DNA from 3 places in the Marinococcus tarijensis genome. Region 1 is predicted to be linked to each of the others. Evidence: riboswitches for the same ligand, from Rfam matches in the RefSeq annotation. Region 1 holds a riboswitch; each other region holds the start of a gene.
The links. Region 1 has a riboswitch for thiamine pyrophosphate ahead of tenA (thiaminase II). Riboswitches for the same ligand answer to the same signal wherever they lie in the genome.
Positions count from the first base shown of each region.

Region 2: it holds a riboswitch for thiamine pyrophosphate, as region 1 does, so the genes downstream of both, ACTTK7_RS08310 (thiamine phosphate synthase) here and tenA (thiaminase II) in region 1, are expected to answer to the same signal.
Region 3: it holds a riboswitch for thiamine pyrophosphate, as region 1 does, so the genes downstream of both, thiD (bifunctional hydroxymethylpyrimidine kinase/phosphomethylpyrimidine kinase) here and tenA (thiaminase II) in region 1, are expected to answer to the same signal.

Region 1 covers NZ_JBQOJA010000036.1:4,024-9,494, reverse strand. Annotated here, with positions in the region: gene ACTTK7_RS15230 (ABC transporter ATP-binding protein) at 1-1,484, opposite strand, end outside; gene ACTTK7_RS15225 (ECF transporter S component) at 1,481-2,074, opposite strand; gene tenA (thiaminase II) at 2,074-2,769, opposite strand; TPP riboswitch at 2,907-3,010, opposite strand; gene ACTTK7_RS15215 (MerR family transcriptional regulator) at 3,129-3,557, shown strand; gene ACTTK7_RS15210 (MFS transporter) at 3,565-4,728, shown strand; gene ACTTK7_RS15205 (NADPH-dependent FMN reductase) at 4,764-5,324, opposite strand; gene ACTTK7_RS15200 (DUF2254 domain-containing protein) at 5,389-5,471, opposite strand, start outside.
Region 2 covers NZ_JBQOJA010000011.1:69,932-75,402, reverse strand. Annotated here, with positions in the region: gene ACTTK7_RS08320 (potassium/proton antiporter) at 63-1,535, shown strand; gene ACTTK7_RS08315 (AEC family transporter) at 1,592-2,491, shown strand; TPP riboswitch at 2,544-2,643, shown strand; TPP riboswitch at 2,700-2,802, shown strand; gene ACTTK7_RS08310 (thiamine phosphate synthase) at 2,845-3,456, shown strand; gene thiO (glycine oxidase ThiO) at 3,446-4,570, shown strand; gene thiS (sulfur carrier protein ThiS) at 4,554-4,754, shown strand; gene ACTTK7_RS08295 (thiazole synthase) at 4,759-5,471, shown strand, end outside.
Region 3 covers NZ_JBQOJA010000011.1:54,439-59,909, forward strand. Annotated here, with positions in the region: gene thiE (thiamine phosphate synthase) at 1-448, opposite strand, end outside; gene thiM (hydroxyethylthiazole kinase) at 453-1,265, opposite strand; gene thiD (bifunctional hydroxymethylpyrimidine kinase/phosphomethylpyrimidine kinase) at 1,283-2,095, opposite strand; TPP riboswitch at 2,196-2,295, opposite strand; gene ACTTK7_RS08240 (efflux RND transporter permease subunit) at 2,337-5,471, opposite strand, start outside.

The sequences.
Region 1 (5,471 bases):
TCATGCGTCAGCCAGAGAATCGCTTTTCCGCGTCGGCGGCACTGCTCAAGCACTTCAAATAAAGCATCGGTATTTCGCTTATCGAGACCAAACGCCGGCTCATCCAAAATTAATATGGACTGGTTGCTCGTTACCATCACTGCCACCGAAAGACGCCTTTTTTCTCCCTGGCTGAGCTGAAATGGATGATTCTTTCGAATATGTCCAAGCTGAAATTGAACCAGCAGTTCATTTGTCTGCTGAATAATATCTTTTTCGCGCCACCCCTCCATTTCCATTCCGTATCGTATTTCTTTTTCCACGGTCTGTGCTACAAACTGATGCTCGGGCTGCTGAAAAACAATGCCGAAGGTTTTAGCAATTTCGTACGGCTTCAGACTGGCAATATCCTCTCCGTTAACATATATAGATCCGTCTTTAAGAGGGTCCCATCCAGTGAGGACACGTGCGAGTGTGCTCTTTCCCGCTCCATTTGCACCGACTAGAGCAGTCATTTCCCCGGGGTACAGGGAAAAGGATACGTTTTCGAAAACCGTTTGCGTGCCATAAGCAAAGGCCGCCTGCTTCACCTCCAGGACAGGTGGCTCAAGTGAAGGATCACTTACCTTTTTCGGCTGCGGCAGAGATGCAAGGACTGCTGAAGCGGAATAATCCGCTGCAAACCTTTCCCATTCCTTTAAAGTGATGGGAAGAGCAGCTTTGGGCTTCTCTGACTTTTTCAGTAATTTCTTTCCGACTTCTGCAGGAGCCGGCAGCCATACTCCTTCTGCTTCGAGTACGGCTGCATGAGAGTTGAATATACGTGCCGGGCTTCCATCCGCAGAAACCTGGCCATGGTGGTTCAATACGAACACCCGGTCTACCCACTCCATTACTTCATTTAACTGATGCTCAATCAAAACCAGTGTTTTATCAGGAGCTGCTGCAATGCGGCCAAGAAGCGAAGCGACTGCTTGCCGGCTTACTGGATCAAGCTGGGAGAGCGGTTCATCCAGAATCCATATCCGTGGATTCACAGCAGCTAAACAGGATACAGCTATTTTTTGCTTCATCCCGCCGGACAGCGTGTCGATACGGGCATCAAGGCAGTGAAGCATATCTGTAAATTGCAGGGCTTCGTGCATGCGGGCCTCGATATCACCTGCCGGCACCCGCAGATTCTCAAGCGTAAATACAAGCTCTTCCCGCACAGTCGGCATGCAGAACTGGGTATCCGGGTCCTGGAACAAAAGCGCCGCCTGCCTGGCAGCCTCCGTAATGCTTTTCACGGCCGGATTTTCCCCAAACACGCTCAGACCGCCAGAAACCTCCGCCTCCACAGACCGCGGAAGAATTCCCTGGATAGCGAGAGCAAGCGTACTTTTGCCTGAACCGCTCGGACCGAGCAGCAGCACGTTTTCCCCAGTACGTATTTCTGCTGAAAAACTTTCTATCGAAGGCTCAGCAAAAGGGTATGAAATGGTCACTTTGTCTGCGAAAATCATACAGCATCCCTCTGCTGGCCGAGACGATATTGACGGCCAAGTGCAAAGCGGTCAAGCACTCCCGTCTTCACCAGGGCATCCGTAAAGCTTTTCCCTGCCCATCCGGCTAAAAGAGCACCGCTTATAAGCATTGTTACCAGCATAAATACAACAACAGAACCTGCGTACTGGCTGAATCCATAAAGGACATACTGGGTTAAAAACGCAGCAAACGTTCCGGCCGACCCGGCAAGCATTAATACTGGCAGGCGGAACACCCGGTAGAAAAACAGAGCGAAAATCATTTCTGCAGCGAGCCCCTGGGTGAAGCCGAGCACGAGCACTGCTCCTGCACTGACAGACCCAGCCATAACTTCAGTACCGGCCGCGATAAGCTCTGCAAGCAGCGCCGCTCCCGGTTTTTGAATGATATAGGCACAAATCACCGGCGCAAGGATCCAGAAGCCTGCCATCAGGCCTCCTCCCACTGGACCAAAGATGCCGGTAACCATTTGCCCCAGCAGCACCCAAAGAAGATAAAGGACGCCGAGAACAGCTGAAATAAACGAGATGACGACGATATCCCGGAGGTTTAAGCGTTTGTCTATCATTAGACTTTTTCCCCGCCTGTTAACGTTCTGGCAAAGGGCCAGTCTTTTGCATAATAAGCGTCCTCAAAAAACATATACTCAAGCTGGCACCCTTCCATAAACAACGTCCGCCAGCGATGTTTTTCTTCTTCTGTGGCTGTTTCTGCCAGTTCATCGAGCCGGTCAATATATTTGTACATTTCCCGTTCCTCACGGTCCCCGTAAAAACGAATCCAGTCATTGAACGGATGGGCTTCGTCCGGCTCTACTTCCTTCATCAGCCTTTCGCCCACATACAAATACACCCACGGGCAGGCGAGCGTTACCGCAATAACATCTCCAAGTGTTCCTTCTTCGGCATGGTGCAGCATGTGAAGCACGTAATGCTGAGAGGCCGGGGCAAGTGCATAGCCCTGCAATTCCTCATAATCCACTCCCGCCTGCTCACACAAATTATGATGCGGGTGCGTTTCGCTGTTTAACACAAAATCAATGGTATCTTTAAACATTATCATGTCTTCTCTTGACGTACACTTTGTTACCCCAATTGCTTTTGCCTTGATCATGGCGTTTAAGTATTCAAAATCCTGCTTCACGTAATGGATAAGAGATGCTTTCGGCAGCTCCCCTTTCCCGATACCCTGTACAAACGGATTTTCCCAGCAGGCCTCAAAAATGTGCTCCGTGTCCTGCCATAAAAGCTCTGAAAATTTCATTGTAACTTCCTCCTTTAAATTAGGAGGGAACCACTAGGGGCAGTCAGGACCAATGGGGCAAAAAAAGCCACTCCATTGGTGGAGTGGCTTCGAATAAACGTCCGCTATTATAAAGCTGCTGCTTTTGAAATAGACGTATTCTGCCGTCTCCACTTTCCTACGCTGGCCTTAACCAGATCAGGTTCAAAGGGATTAAGGTTAGTCCTTATCTCAGCCGCTTTCGGCACCCCTAGTGGATTCCCTATTAAGTTGTCTACACTTTATCACATTATGGCAGGAAGTCAAAGCCCCATTTTGCCTTTACAAAATATGACGTTAACGTTAAGGTTATATCATGAAATTTATCAGGAGGGTGATGCATGCTGTACAAAATTGAAGAAGCCGCTCAAACCACCGGTTTAACGAAACGTGCCATACGTTATTATGAACAAATTGGTCTTATATCAGCACCAGAGCGTACAGAAAAGGGAACTAGAGTGTACGATGACCAGGATATTGAACGTCTGCAGAATGTAGTAACCGCAAAGGAGGTTCTTGGGTTTTCTCTTCAGGAGCTGCAGCAGTATCTCGATTTGAAAGAGCAGGTAAAAACAGTCTATAGCCACTACCAGTCGGTGCAGGAAACGACGATGCAGCACGAGGATTTGAAACAAATTTCTGATAGCCTTCAGGCCCAGATTGATATGCTCGAACAAAAAATCAACCAGATGACCACCTTTAAAACGGAAATGGAAAATTTAAAAAAACAAGCTGACAACGTATTATCTTCATTCAATAAGGAGAAGTGACTGCTTTATGAATATTCAAACCCGGGCACGGTGGATTACGATCTTCGCCACATTTTTAGCTTTTATGGGTATCGGCGTCGTGGACCCCGTCCTTCCTTCCATCGCGGCTTCTATCGGTGCTTCTCACTGGCAGGTGGAGCTGCTTTTTACGTCCTATATTTTAGTGATGGCCTGCATGATGATTCCTGCCGGAATCCTTTCGAGCCGGTTTGGTGATAAACGGCTGATGAGTGCTGGGCTTTTGATCGTTACAGCCTTCGCCCTGCTTTGCAGTGTGGCAGGAGGCATTACTGAACTGGCCCTTTTTCGCGGCGGCTGGGGGCTTGGGAACGCTATGTTTTTCGCCACCGCTATGACCCTGTTAATCGCTCTATCGAAGAGCGTGGAGACAGCGGTAGGCATGTATGAGGCAGCAATTGGCCTGGGCCTTGCCGGCGGTCCGCTTGTAGGCGGTCTTCTTGGGGATTTATCCTGGCGTGCTCCTTTTTTTGGTACAAGTCTTTTAATGCTTATCGCTTTTATTTTAGTTATTTTTTTCGTCCATCCGCCTGCTCCTAAAAAAGCTAAAGCTACGGCTGGGTGGCAGGAGCTTCGTCACCTTTTTACACACGGGCCGTTCATTAAGGGGGCGCTTGCCGGCATGTTTTATTATTACGGTTTTTTTGTCGTGCTTGCTTACTCTCCTTTGATTTTATCTTTAACTTCTATTCAAATCGGCCTCGTCTTTTTTGGATGGGGACTGTGCCTGGCCTTCGGCTCGGCTGTTTTATCGAGAAAGCTTGAGATGCGGTTTACTCCCGTGAAATTACTGCCGTTTACCCTTTCTGCTTTTATTTTAACACTTTTAGGATTGTTTTTTGCGTCCTCCTCAGTATTAATGATTATGTTCATCATACTTTCAGGATTATTTTCCGGTTTGAATAATTCTTTATTTACCAGCCATGTCATGGAGCATTCGCCTTACGAGCGCAGTATTTCTTCCGGAGCATATAATTTCCTGCGCTGGCTTGGCGCTGCTTTCGCACCGGTAATGTCGGGGTTAATCGGTAATTCATTATCAGCCCATCTTCCATACCTGGTCGCCGGAGTTCTTGGCGCAGCAGCTTTATTGTTCATCGGATGGAGCAGAACAGATCTGCAAACCGAACAGACCGAAGCTCCAAAAGCATAAAAAAATCCCTGCAGAAATATCTGCAGGGATCCTTTTTATGCCCGGTTGGCTACAGCCATTGTTTCCTGATAAAAACGTTCAAATTCGGCTACGACATTATCGAGAAAATCAATTGTGCCCTGGTCTGTTAGATTTCCGTTTTCATCCATTTTTTCATGGACGGCTCCGATCAATACTTCATTTCCAGGCAGTACTTTTGCACTCATTCCGGGAGCGCTCAGAATCTGACGCAGATGCATCTGCGCTTTCACTGTGCCCAGGCCGCCAAGAGAAGCTCCTACCAGCATCGTTGGTTTGCCCGCAAAGTCGTAATCGACCCGGGAGTTCCAGTCAAGAGCGTTTTTAAGCACGCCGGAAATTGAACCATTGTATTCCGGAGTAGCAATAAGAACAGCGTCCGCTTCACGTACAGAACGCTTGTATTCCTGCACATAGTCCGGAGCGTTGCTTTCCTCATCCTGATCATAGTGCGGAAGATCGCGGATATCTAAAATATCAATATCCATGATGTCGCTGTAACGATCCTGCATGTACTCCACTAGCTTTCCGTTAAATGATTCCTGGCGAATACTTCCTACGATAGCTGCTACTTTCATTTGAACTTTCATCCTTTCGTGTTGAACTTCATTTATATATCATACACACACGTTAATGGCTGTTTCAAGTTATCTGCTTACTTTTTGTAAGTGCCTGATGCAGAGCTGTGTTCTTTTCCTGCACGCGCTCCTCCCAGTATTCCCTGT
Region 2 (5,471 bases), on a different contig from region 1:
CATGCAAGTAATACATAAAGAAGCCATAGACAGCTGTGGCAGGGGAAAGGAGGAAAAGGGCATTGTTTGAAGGAAACGCGAACGTGGATTCATTTATATTATTAGGAGCACTTCTGCTTATATTAGGTGTCGTCGTGACAAAATTTTCGACACGTCTCGGCGTACCTTCGCTTATTTTGTTTATAATTCTAGGTATGCTGATGGGAAATGATGGTTTTGGCATTATTGACTTTGAAAATGTCCAGCTTGCCCAGACTGTCGGGATTATAGCCCTGATTATTATTCTGTTTGAAGGGGGTACTCAGACAAGGTGGCGTGACATTAGGCCGGTGGTGGGGCCTTCCGTAACGCTCGCCACGTTTGGTGTCCTGTTTACAGCTGCTCTGATGGGGGTGGTGGCAAAGCAGCTGCTCGACCTGAGCTGGCTTGAAGCGATGCTTCTCGGAGCCACAGTCGGTTCGACAGACGCCGCAGCCGTCTTTGCTGCCCTGAAAGGACGGAGCATTGATAAAAAAATGGGGTCCACCCTCGAAGCGGAGTCGGGAAGCAACGATCCGATGGCCGTGTTTTTAACGCTCTTCTTTATTGAATTAATTTTGGCGGATTCGCCGAACGTCTGGCTGTTATCCGGCGCTTTTTTCTGGCAGATGGGCGCTGGTCTTGCGATGGGCGCCCTGTTTGGCTGGGCAGCCTCGTGGACCATCAACCGTATCAACCTGGACTCAAGTGGTTTGTATCCTCTATTTGCGATCGCTTTTGCACTGTTAACCTACAGTGTGACCTCGAGCATGAGCGCAAGCGGGTTTTTGGCAGTATATGTAGCAGCCCTATTAATAGGAAACTCTGATTTGATCTACCGTCAGCCGATTTACCGGTTTAACGAAGGAATGGCGTGGATGTCTCAGATAAGCATGTTTATCATCCTGGGTCTCCTTGCGTTTCCAAGAGATATATTGACATGGTCAAACATCACGATGGGGCTCATTTTATCAGCGGTGTTAATGTTTTTGGCCCGTCCGCTGGCTACGTTTTTGTCGACTTCCTTTTTCGGCTACAAGCCGAAGCAGAATATATTTCTATCCTGGGCGGGACTGCGCGGGGCGGTGCCGATCATTTTGGCTACATACCCGATCGTAGCCGGTGTGGAGTCGGGCAGCCAGATTTTTAACGTTGTCTTCTTTATTGTGCTGACATCTGCGCTGATCCAGGGAGCGACTATCGCTCCATTAGCAAAGTGGCTTCACCTGTCCGGTCCGCTCCGGGAAGCGCCGACTCATTCCCTGGAGCTGGTGTCACTTGGAAAAGCGAACGCAGAAATTATGGAATTTCAAACGAATGAAGCGACACCGATTGTCGGCCAGACGCTTCAAAGCATTGAATTTCCAGCCTCTGCGCTGATCAGCGCGATTGTAAGAGACGATGAACTGGTTACTCCAGTTGGTGAGACGGTAATCAATGCAGGTGATTATTTGTATATTCTTGTATCGCGTAAAGAGAAGCGTATTTTAAAGCAGATGCTCCGACACGATTACTAGCGGAAAGGGCCGGTATTAAGGTGCATTAAATTTAAGGAAAGAAGGAAGGGCTCCGCATGAGTGTGCTGATCAATGTATTGATCCCAATCATTTTAATATTTGCGATTGGCTATTTGCTGCAGAAAAGACAGGCAGTGGATATTCGGCCGGTGTCGGCTGTCGCTCTTTATGTATTGACGCCCGCGCTTGTTTTCCGGACTTTCTATGAAAGAGAGCTGAACAGCGATATGCTGTCGATGGCTCTGTTTTCTGTGATATTTTTGGCGGTCATGACCGGGCTGATCAAATTAGTGTCTTTTTTGCGTCAATGGCCAAAAGCCAATGAAACCGGCATGATGCTGTCCACTGTGTTTATGAATGCGGGCAATTACGGTGCTCCCTTAATCGCTTTTGCGTTTGGCGATACAGCCTTTGCCTACTCTATCGTTTTTATGGTTATCCAGACGATGCTGATGAATACTGTAGGCGTCTATATCGCAAACAGCGCGAATATGGATGCAGCCGACGCGTTTCGCACGGTGCTGCGGATGCCGGTATTTTATGCACTGCTTGCGGGCATCCTCTTCCAGCTGACAGGAATACCGATCGGTGCGACCTATTATGAAGCTCTTGATATGCTCGCGAGCGCAGCGATTCCGGTAGTTATGATTATACTGGGCATGCAGCTTGCACGCATATCCGTAAAACGCATGGATTGGAAGCTTGTAAGTGCAGGCACGTTTTTGCGGCTTATATTTGCCCCGGCTCTTGCTTATGTGATTACTCTGCTGCTGCAGACGAGCGATACGCTGACGACCGTGCTGGTTGTTTCAACAGCGATGCCGAGTGCAGCAACGATGGCAATGATTTCCGTCCAGTTTGATTCCAACCCTCAGCTTGTTTCGAGTATTACACTGGTGACAACTCTTTTAAGCGTCCCCTCCCTCTGGGTGGTGCTGTCGATTTTCCAGGCATAAAACTCGGGGTGAATTGACGGAAGAGGTGTACCGCGTTATGATATAAGTAATATCAAACCACTAGGGGTGCCTGTTGGCTGAGACAGCGTAAAGCTGATCCCTTTGAACCTGATCTGGATTATACCAGCGGAGGGAAGTGGGGAAGAGATGCTGATACGACTATCTCCCCCGCTTTCTAACGAAAGCGGGGTTTTTTGTGGGAAAATATTATATTTGCTGGGGGTGCCTGCTGAGGCTGAGACCGGAGAACTATCCGGAACCCTTTGAACCTGATCTGGAGATCCAGCGGAGGGAAGCAGCCATGTTGAACCTTTTAACGGGCAGCCTCCTTCCTTCTGGAAGGAGGTTTTTTTATGGATAATAAACCGAAGCCTTGCATCCACGCCGTATCGCCGCCGGATATACCGTTGACAGCTTGGTGGGAAAAAACGAGAGAGCTGAGTGGGGTCGTTGACTACGTGCATGTACGGGCGCCCGAATGGACAAGGCGTGAAAAAGAAACGGCCATTGGATGGGTGTTAAAGGAAGGAACTGCCCCGAAGCAGCTGATCATAAATGATGAACCCGAACTTGCTGCTGCATACGGCCTGGCCGGTGCCCACCTGCCGGAGCGTCGTACGATTTATCCGGTCTCCACAGGCTGGGGTCAGTCCGTCCACTCGGTGGAAGCGGCGGAAAACAGTGAACAGCAGGGAGCATCATGGCTGTATTTTGGGCATGTGTTTGCCTCCGGCAGTAAACCGGGGAAATCACCGCGAGGGCTCCGGGCGCTGGAGGCTGTGGCGAAAAGCGTACGGATCCCGGTAATTGCCATAGGAGGAATTGACGCTGACAAAGCAGTGGAGTGTATAAACTGTGGAGCGTCCGGGGTCGCAGCCATTGCATATTTTTATGAGGCTGCCCAGCCCGGAAAAGCAGCCGGAAAGCTCAGAGCCCGGTTAAGGAGTGATAACAATGAAGACTGATACAGAGGTTCTTATTGTAGGCGCAGGTGTGCAGGGATGCTCGCTTGCGTATCAGTTAAGCAAACGCGGGCGCCGCGTAATGGTAATCGAGAAAGACTCCATTGCTGCCGGAGCATCAAAAGCGGCTGCCGGCATGCTCGGAGCACAGTCCGAGTGGGAGGGGTCTGCCCTTTTTCAGGAATTCGCCCTGGAAAGCCGGGAGCTGTTTGAAGGGATGGTCCCCGAAGTGGAAGCGCTCAGTGGAATGGATGTTTCCTACGTGAACAACGGAATGCTGAAGCCTGTATGGGATAAGGCGGGAGAAGATAAATACCGGCGGGCTGCAGGGCGAGGCTACGGCGCGGAGTGGCTTTCGGCACATGAAGCCCTGCGCAGGGAACCGGCGCTTTCCAAAAACATCCGGGGCGCCTGGTCCATCCCGAAGGACGGACAGCTCCGGGCCTATGAGTGGACAATAGCCCTTGCTGAAGCAGCAAGGGCCTGCGGGACAATTATACGGGAAAACACTTCTGTGGACCGTTTTTTAGAAGCTGACGGCCGGATTTGTGGCGTGAAAACAAAGGAAGGAATGATTGAAGCAAAAGAAGTGGTTTTTACCGGGGGGAGCGCCGGAGTGGAGCTGTTGGATGAAAAGGATTTTACGCTCTATCCGGTAAAAGGGGAGTGCTTGTCCGTACGGATGCCCCATGAGAATTTGAGACACACTCTGCACACGCCGGAGGTATACATTGTTCCGAAAAGGGACGGGGAAATCTTTATCGGCGCCACAGAAAAGCCCGGGGACTCGAGTACAGGAGTCAGTGTAGCCTCGATGCAGGAGCTGATGAAAGCAGCTGTTCATTTAGTACCGGGTCTGAAGCATGCAAGCATTGAAAGATTTTGGAGCGGCATCCGGCCGCAGACAGGAGACGGACTGCCGTATATGGGACAGACCAGCCGGGGGCTGTGGGTGATGACCGGGCACTACAGAAACGGTATTCTGCTTTCAGCACTGAGCGGACAATGGATGGCTGCCCGGATCGAAGGAGAAAGCGTCCGCGAAGACTGGAAGCACCTGTTTGCCGTAGATCCTCAAATACGAAAGGGAGGAGTTATTCATGCAGATCACGCTTAATGGTCAATTACAGAATATTGAGAACAGCACAACTGTAGCCGATTTACTGGAAGAGCTTCAGATCGCCCACAAAAAAACAGTGGTGGAGCGCAACGGCACTATTGTAATTGAAGAATTTCACCAGCAGGAAGGTTTAATGGACGGAGATAAAATCGAAATCATTCATTTTGTAGGAGGCGGATGAACAAATGCTTAATATTGGTAATATGACGTTTGAATCGAATTTATTTCTCGGCACCGGAAAATATAAGGACGCTAAGACCCAGCTGCAGGCTGTAGAAGCATCGGAAACAGAGGTACTGACCTTTGCCGTGCGTAGAATGAACCTCTTTGACAGCAGCCAGCCTGATCCATTTGAACAGATGGACGTCTCAAAGTACCGGATGCTGCCAAATACAGCAGGGGCCAAAACAGCTGAAGAAGCTGTGCGCACCGCGAAGCTGGCAGAGGCGGCCAACATGTGTGACATGATTAAAGTAGAAGTGATCGGCTGCGATAAAACGCTTCTGCCCGATCCGGTGGAAACGCTCCGGGCCTCAGAACAGCTGCTGAACGAAGGGTTTACTGTCCTCGCATATACGTCCGATGATGTTGTGCTCGCCAGGAAGCTTCAGGAGCTTGGGGTTCATGCAGTGATGCCTGGAGCCTCTCCTATAGGCACGGGGCTTGGAATCATTAACCCATACAACCTGTCCCACATTATTGAACAGGCGGAAGTTCCGGTGATTGTAGATGCAGGCATTGGAAGCCCGAAGGATGCTGCTTACGCCATGGAGCTCGGCGCTGATGGTGTCCTGCTGAATACGGCTGTTTCAGGAGCAGATGATCCTGTGAAAATGGCAGAAGCGATGAAACTGGCAGTGAGGGCCGGGGCGCTTGGCGCAGAAGCTGGGCGCATAGA
Region 3 (5,471 bases), on a different contig from region 1:
GCCCGACCGGAGTTTTGGCATCTTCCTTAGTATCCGTCGCAAACATCGGACCCACGCCCAGATAATCCGCCCCGTCTGCAGCCGCCCGGTGCGCCTCTTCAATAGTGCGCACAGATACCCCGACCACCATGCGGGAAGGGCAGCGTTCCTTGACTTTGGAAGCCGGGTCGTCCTCCTGCCCGATATGAATTCCGTCTGCTTCGAGCCGGATCGCCATATCCACGTCGTCATTCACAATAAACGGGACATGAAAAGCAGCACATTGAGCCTTCATCTTCCGGCCAAGCCGCCACTTTCCCTCTTCAGACAGCGCCCCCCGGCCTTTTTCGCGGAACTGGAAGCACGTAATACCGCCCTGAAGAGCTTCCTGCAATACCTGCTCCGGATTTCTTCCGCCTGTATTGTTGCTTCCCATAATAAAATACAGCTTCAGCATCTTTTTATCCATGGTTTCAGCCCTCCTGGGATTCCTGTTTGACGCGGATATAGTGGCGCAGATCCATTTCCTGCGTTGCATGGAGGGCGTTCAATAACTCAATTTGAAAGGAGCCCGGCCCTTCCCTTGTCGTTAAACTGCCTGCAATTTCCGCCGCTGCGCCGTAATAGGCATGCGCGGCTGCCACTGCCCCGGCCGAATACTGAACGGTTAAAAAGGAGGCTGCGATCGAGCTGAGAAGGCAGCCGGTGCCGGTTACTTTTGTCAGCAGTGTATGGCCGTTCTGCACGATAAATACTTCGCCCTGATGAGCGACTGCGTCCTCCACTCCGGTCACCGCTGCAATTACTTCAAACTTTCTTGCAGCTTCTTTAGCGAGCACTGGGTTGTCTGCTTCTCCTGAAGCGTCCACGCCCTGTATGTTCCCGCTTTCGCCGAGCAGCGCTGCCATTTCTCCCGCATTTGCCCGGATCAGCGCTACATCCAGTTCGTCAAGAAGAGCAAGTGCCGTTTCCGTCCGGTAAGCCGTTGCACCTGCCCCTACAGGATCCAGAATGATGGGGATGCCTTTTTCATTAGCTGCTTTGCCAGCGAGCCGCATCGCCTTCACCTGTTCCCGGTTCAGCGTGCCGATATTTAGTACGAGCGCATTCGCCGCTTTAGCCATTTCCGCTGCTTCCTCCGGCGCGTTTGCCATTACCGGGGATGCGCCCATGGAAAGCAGTCCGTTTGCGGTGAAATTCGTTACGACGGTATTTGTAATATTATGAATCAGCGGCCGTGTTTTTCGTACGTTCTCCAACAGGCCTATAACCTCTTTTGCTTTCATGCCGATCCCTCATTTCTTTATTTTAATAGTTGATCGAGTGGAACGCGTACTCCCCAGTGATTGACCGGTCCATTGCCTTTACCGATCTCCAGGGGGTGTGCAATCGCATCGGTAATATATTCCTTGCTTTCCTGTACTGCTAAATAGATGGACTTGCCCCTTGCAAGCTTCGCGGCAATTGCGGCTGATAGTGTACAGCCTGTTCCGTGCGTGTGCTTTGTATCCGTCCGCGGCGAACGGAAATAATGAATTTCTCCATCGACATACAAAATATCGACTGCGTCTTCTTTCATATGGCCGCCCTTGACAAGCGCAGCCCTGGCCCCTAATTCATCAACAATTTTTTTGGCAGCTGCTTCCATCTCCTCGAGGGACTGGACCTGAAGGTCCGTCAGGCTTGCTGCTTCAGCCATATTCGGCGTAACGACTGCGGCCAGAGGAAGAAATTCATTTTTCATTACTTCAAGCGTCTCCTTCTCAGCCAGGGAATCTCCGCTTGTGGCAACCATCACCGGGTCAATAACCACCGGCAGGGCATGTTTTTTCAGCATGTTCACCGTCGTGCGGATCATATCCGGCGTTGCGATCATTCCGGTTTTTACCGCATCCGGCATAATATCATCAAAGATGGAATCCAGCTGGGCCTGAAGCAATTCAATGCTCATATGCTCCACCCTTTGGACCCCGGTCGTATTTTGTGCGAGCACGCTAGTAATAGCAGACATTCCATAGGCTTCACATTCCTGAAATGCCTTCAGATCAGCCTGGATCCCAGCTCCACCGGTAGGGTCTGTTCCAGCGATGGTCAATACTTTAGGTACTTGTGGCATTCGTTATATCCTCCTTTAGAAGGAATCCTGCTTTAGGTTCAAAAAAAGCTCACCCCCTGAAAGTAGAGAGTGAGCTTTGGCGTATACGTACGTATTTGTATAAAACGAAGCTCCACTTCCCTACGCTGGCACTACCCAGATCAGGTTCGAAGGGACCAAGAATGGTTCTTGTCTCAGCGCAGGCGCCCCTAGCGGATTCCTTACTATTTTTCTTAATCGTACGTGACGCACAGTCCTAATGTCAATTTTTTTCATTATCGCCGGATTTTTTATTTTTGTCCGGATCACTCGAAGAACGGTCCCGTTTTTCTGTTTCTGATTTACCAACGATGCGTTCGAGAAGGTATAGGATATCATCCCGGGACATATCCTCCCGATTTTTATTTTCTATATTCTCCATGTCGTTGCTGGTTTCTGTAGCTTCATTGTTCTGCTGGTCTTCATTGTTATTCCGTTCTTCCCCATTCTGTTCTTCCTGTTCTCTTTTTTCCCGTTCCTTGCGTCTTTCTTCGACTTCCCAGCCGTACATGTAGCCTCCGTCCGGCATGGCGAATTTTTTATTCATGCTTCTTGTTTCTTTAGTAAACAAGGTATAGAGTGTTGGAATAATAAACAGCGTCAGGAACGTACTGCTGATGAGACCGCCGATGACTGCAATACCCATTGGCTGCTGAATTTCTGCTCCTTCCCCGAACCCAAGGGCGAGCGGAAGCACGCCAAGGATAGTCGTAGAAGCTGTCATCAGTATAGGGCGTGCCCGCTTTTTCACAGATTCAATGACCGCTTCCCTTACCGGCAGCCCCCGCTCCACCAGCTGATTCGTATAATCGACAAGCACAATCGCATTGTTAACAACAATACCGGCAAGCACAATTAAGCCGATAAATACGGTAATACTGAGCGGTGTCTGGGTCGCAAACAGGGCAAGCATAACACCGATCACCACCAGCGGCACGCTGAACATTACCACAAATGGGTATTTGAATGATTCAAACTGGCCTGCCATAACGAGGTAAATGAACACTACCGCCAGAAGGAAGGCAAACACAAGACTTTGAATGCTGTCATCAAGAAGCTCCTGTTCGCCGGAGAAGTTCAATGTCGTCGCCGCTCCGGTATCTACGTCGTCGATCGTGTCTTCAATTAACGTAGAGGTTTCATTCAGGCTCGTACCGGAGCCGTAGGTGACTGTAAATTCAGTACTGCGTTCCTGGTCAAGCCGGTTAATGACTGCCGGCCCCTCTCCTTCTTCAATATCAGCCACGTCGCTTAAGCTGACATATTCTCCTTCCGGAGTAGCGAGCTGCAGGTTTTCAAGGTCTTCCTGGTTTTCAAGGGAATCCTCTGCATACTGCACGTTCACGTTCAGCGGCCCTTCGTTATCCGTCTGAATTGTCGACGCCACTTCTCCGCTTGTGGTGCTGTTCACCGTCTGGGCGATTTCAGCCGGCGTCAGGCCATTATCCTGTGCCTCGTCTTCGTTAATCTGCACCTGGATTTCCGGAGCAGTTTCTTCATCTGACGTTTCTACGTTTCGTATAGTATTTTCACTTTCAAGCTCCGACTGCACGGCGTCTGCATCTTCAGCGAGCCGTTCTTCATTTTCGTTTGAGAGTGTAAATTCTACGGAATTTGCTTCTCCCCCGCCAATGGCTGCAGACGACGATAACGAAATATCTGCCTGCTCATCAGTGTTTTCCACGTCGGATTCAATTTCTTCAATCATTTCCTCTGTCGATATATCCCGGTCTTCCAAATCCTCCATCGTAACTGTAATTGAGGCCTCATTGGATCCGGAGCTTCCGCCGCCTCCGGCTGCTACTCCGCTGCCGCCCGAGCCGACTACCGCCATATAGCTTGCAATCTCATCCTGGTCTTCAAGCACGCTTTCAATTTCGTCGACCGTTTCTCCGGTCGTTTCCAGATTTGTGCCGTTTTCTTTTTCAACATTGATCGTGAAAAAGCCCTGGTCTGTCGTCGGGATAAAGTTCACCCCGGTCTGGGCAATGCCGCCGGCTCCTCCAAGCAGCAGAAGAAGCGTCAGCAGCAGAGCGACCGCGCGGTGGCCGAGGACCCAGCGGATTGAACGGTCCAGAAATCTCATCGGCCGTGATTTTTCGCGTTTTGCTTCCCTGTCTTCCGGCAGTGGCTTCAGCACACGGCTTGCAATCATTGGTACTACCGTGACAGCTACAAGCAGGGATGCAAGCAGACTAAAGGCTACCGATAAAGCAAAGGCCTGGAAGATCTCGCCGACAATACCGGAAATAAAGACTATCGGCAGGAAGACGGCGACTGTTGTCAAGGTCGAAGCTGTAATCGCCCCGGCCACTTCCTTCGTGCCGTCGAGAGCGGCCCGTTTAGGGAGCTTTTTCATCGATAGGTGCCGGTATATGTTTTCAATAACTACTATCGCGTTATCGACAAGCATCCCGATGCCAAGAGCCAGACCGCCCATCGTCATCAAGTTTAAGCTCACATCGGTAAAGTATAGAAACGCAAATGTCACAATTACCGAAAACGGTATCGCAATACCAATAATGAGCGGCGTCGTCAGGTTTCTTAAGAAGAAGAAAAGAACAACCATGGCGAATACGCCGCCGGCAATTAACGCAAGTGCTACGCTGTTAATGGACTGCTGAACGTACTCCCCTTCATCGTAAATTATCGTAGTCTCGAGATCATTATACTGATCTTCTTCAAGCAGATCGTCCAGCGTCTCGTTAAAGTCCGTGGAGACCTGGGCCGTATTGGCATCTGATTCCTTCAGCACTGTCATCTGAATGCCGGGCTCCTGGTTCACTTCAGTGTAGGCCGTCTGTTCCTCAGTCGTGCGCTCTACTTCCCCTACATCGCCGACAGTAACTGTATCACCATTTTCATCCTGTCCGACCGTCACTTCCTGCAAATCTTCAGCCCCGTTCAGTTCATTGACTGTGCGGGTCGTTAATGTGCGCTCTCCGGAGGTAATCGTGCCTCCCGGCTGCGTAATATTATTTGCCTGTACAGCGTTTGTGACGTCGGACTGGGTGACATTATTGTCTTCGAGTGATTCCTGGTCCAGTGAAATTTCGAATTCTTCATCCAGGCCGCCGCTTGTATCAACACTTGCGACTCCTTCAGTGCGTTCGAGTTCGGTTATAATGTCTTCCACCTGGCTCTGGGTTTCAGCCAGATCATTTCCTTCGGAAAATGCAGCCATTTGAATCATGCCCTGAGCATCGGGATCAAACTCGATAAAGGAAGGGTCTCCCGCATCATCCGGCAGGCTGGCATTATTCATGGCGTTATTGATATCCTGCTGTACGTCCTCCACCGAAGTGCTCCATGAGAGTTCAAGCAGTACAAGACTTGTGCCTTCCTCCGACTGTGAGGT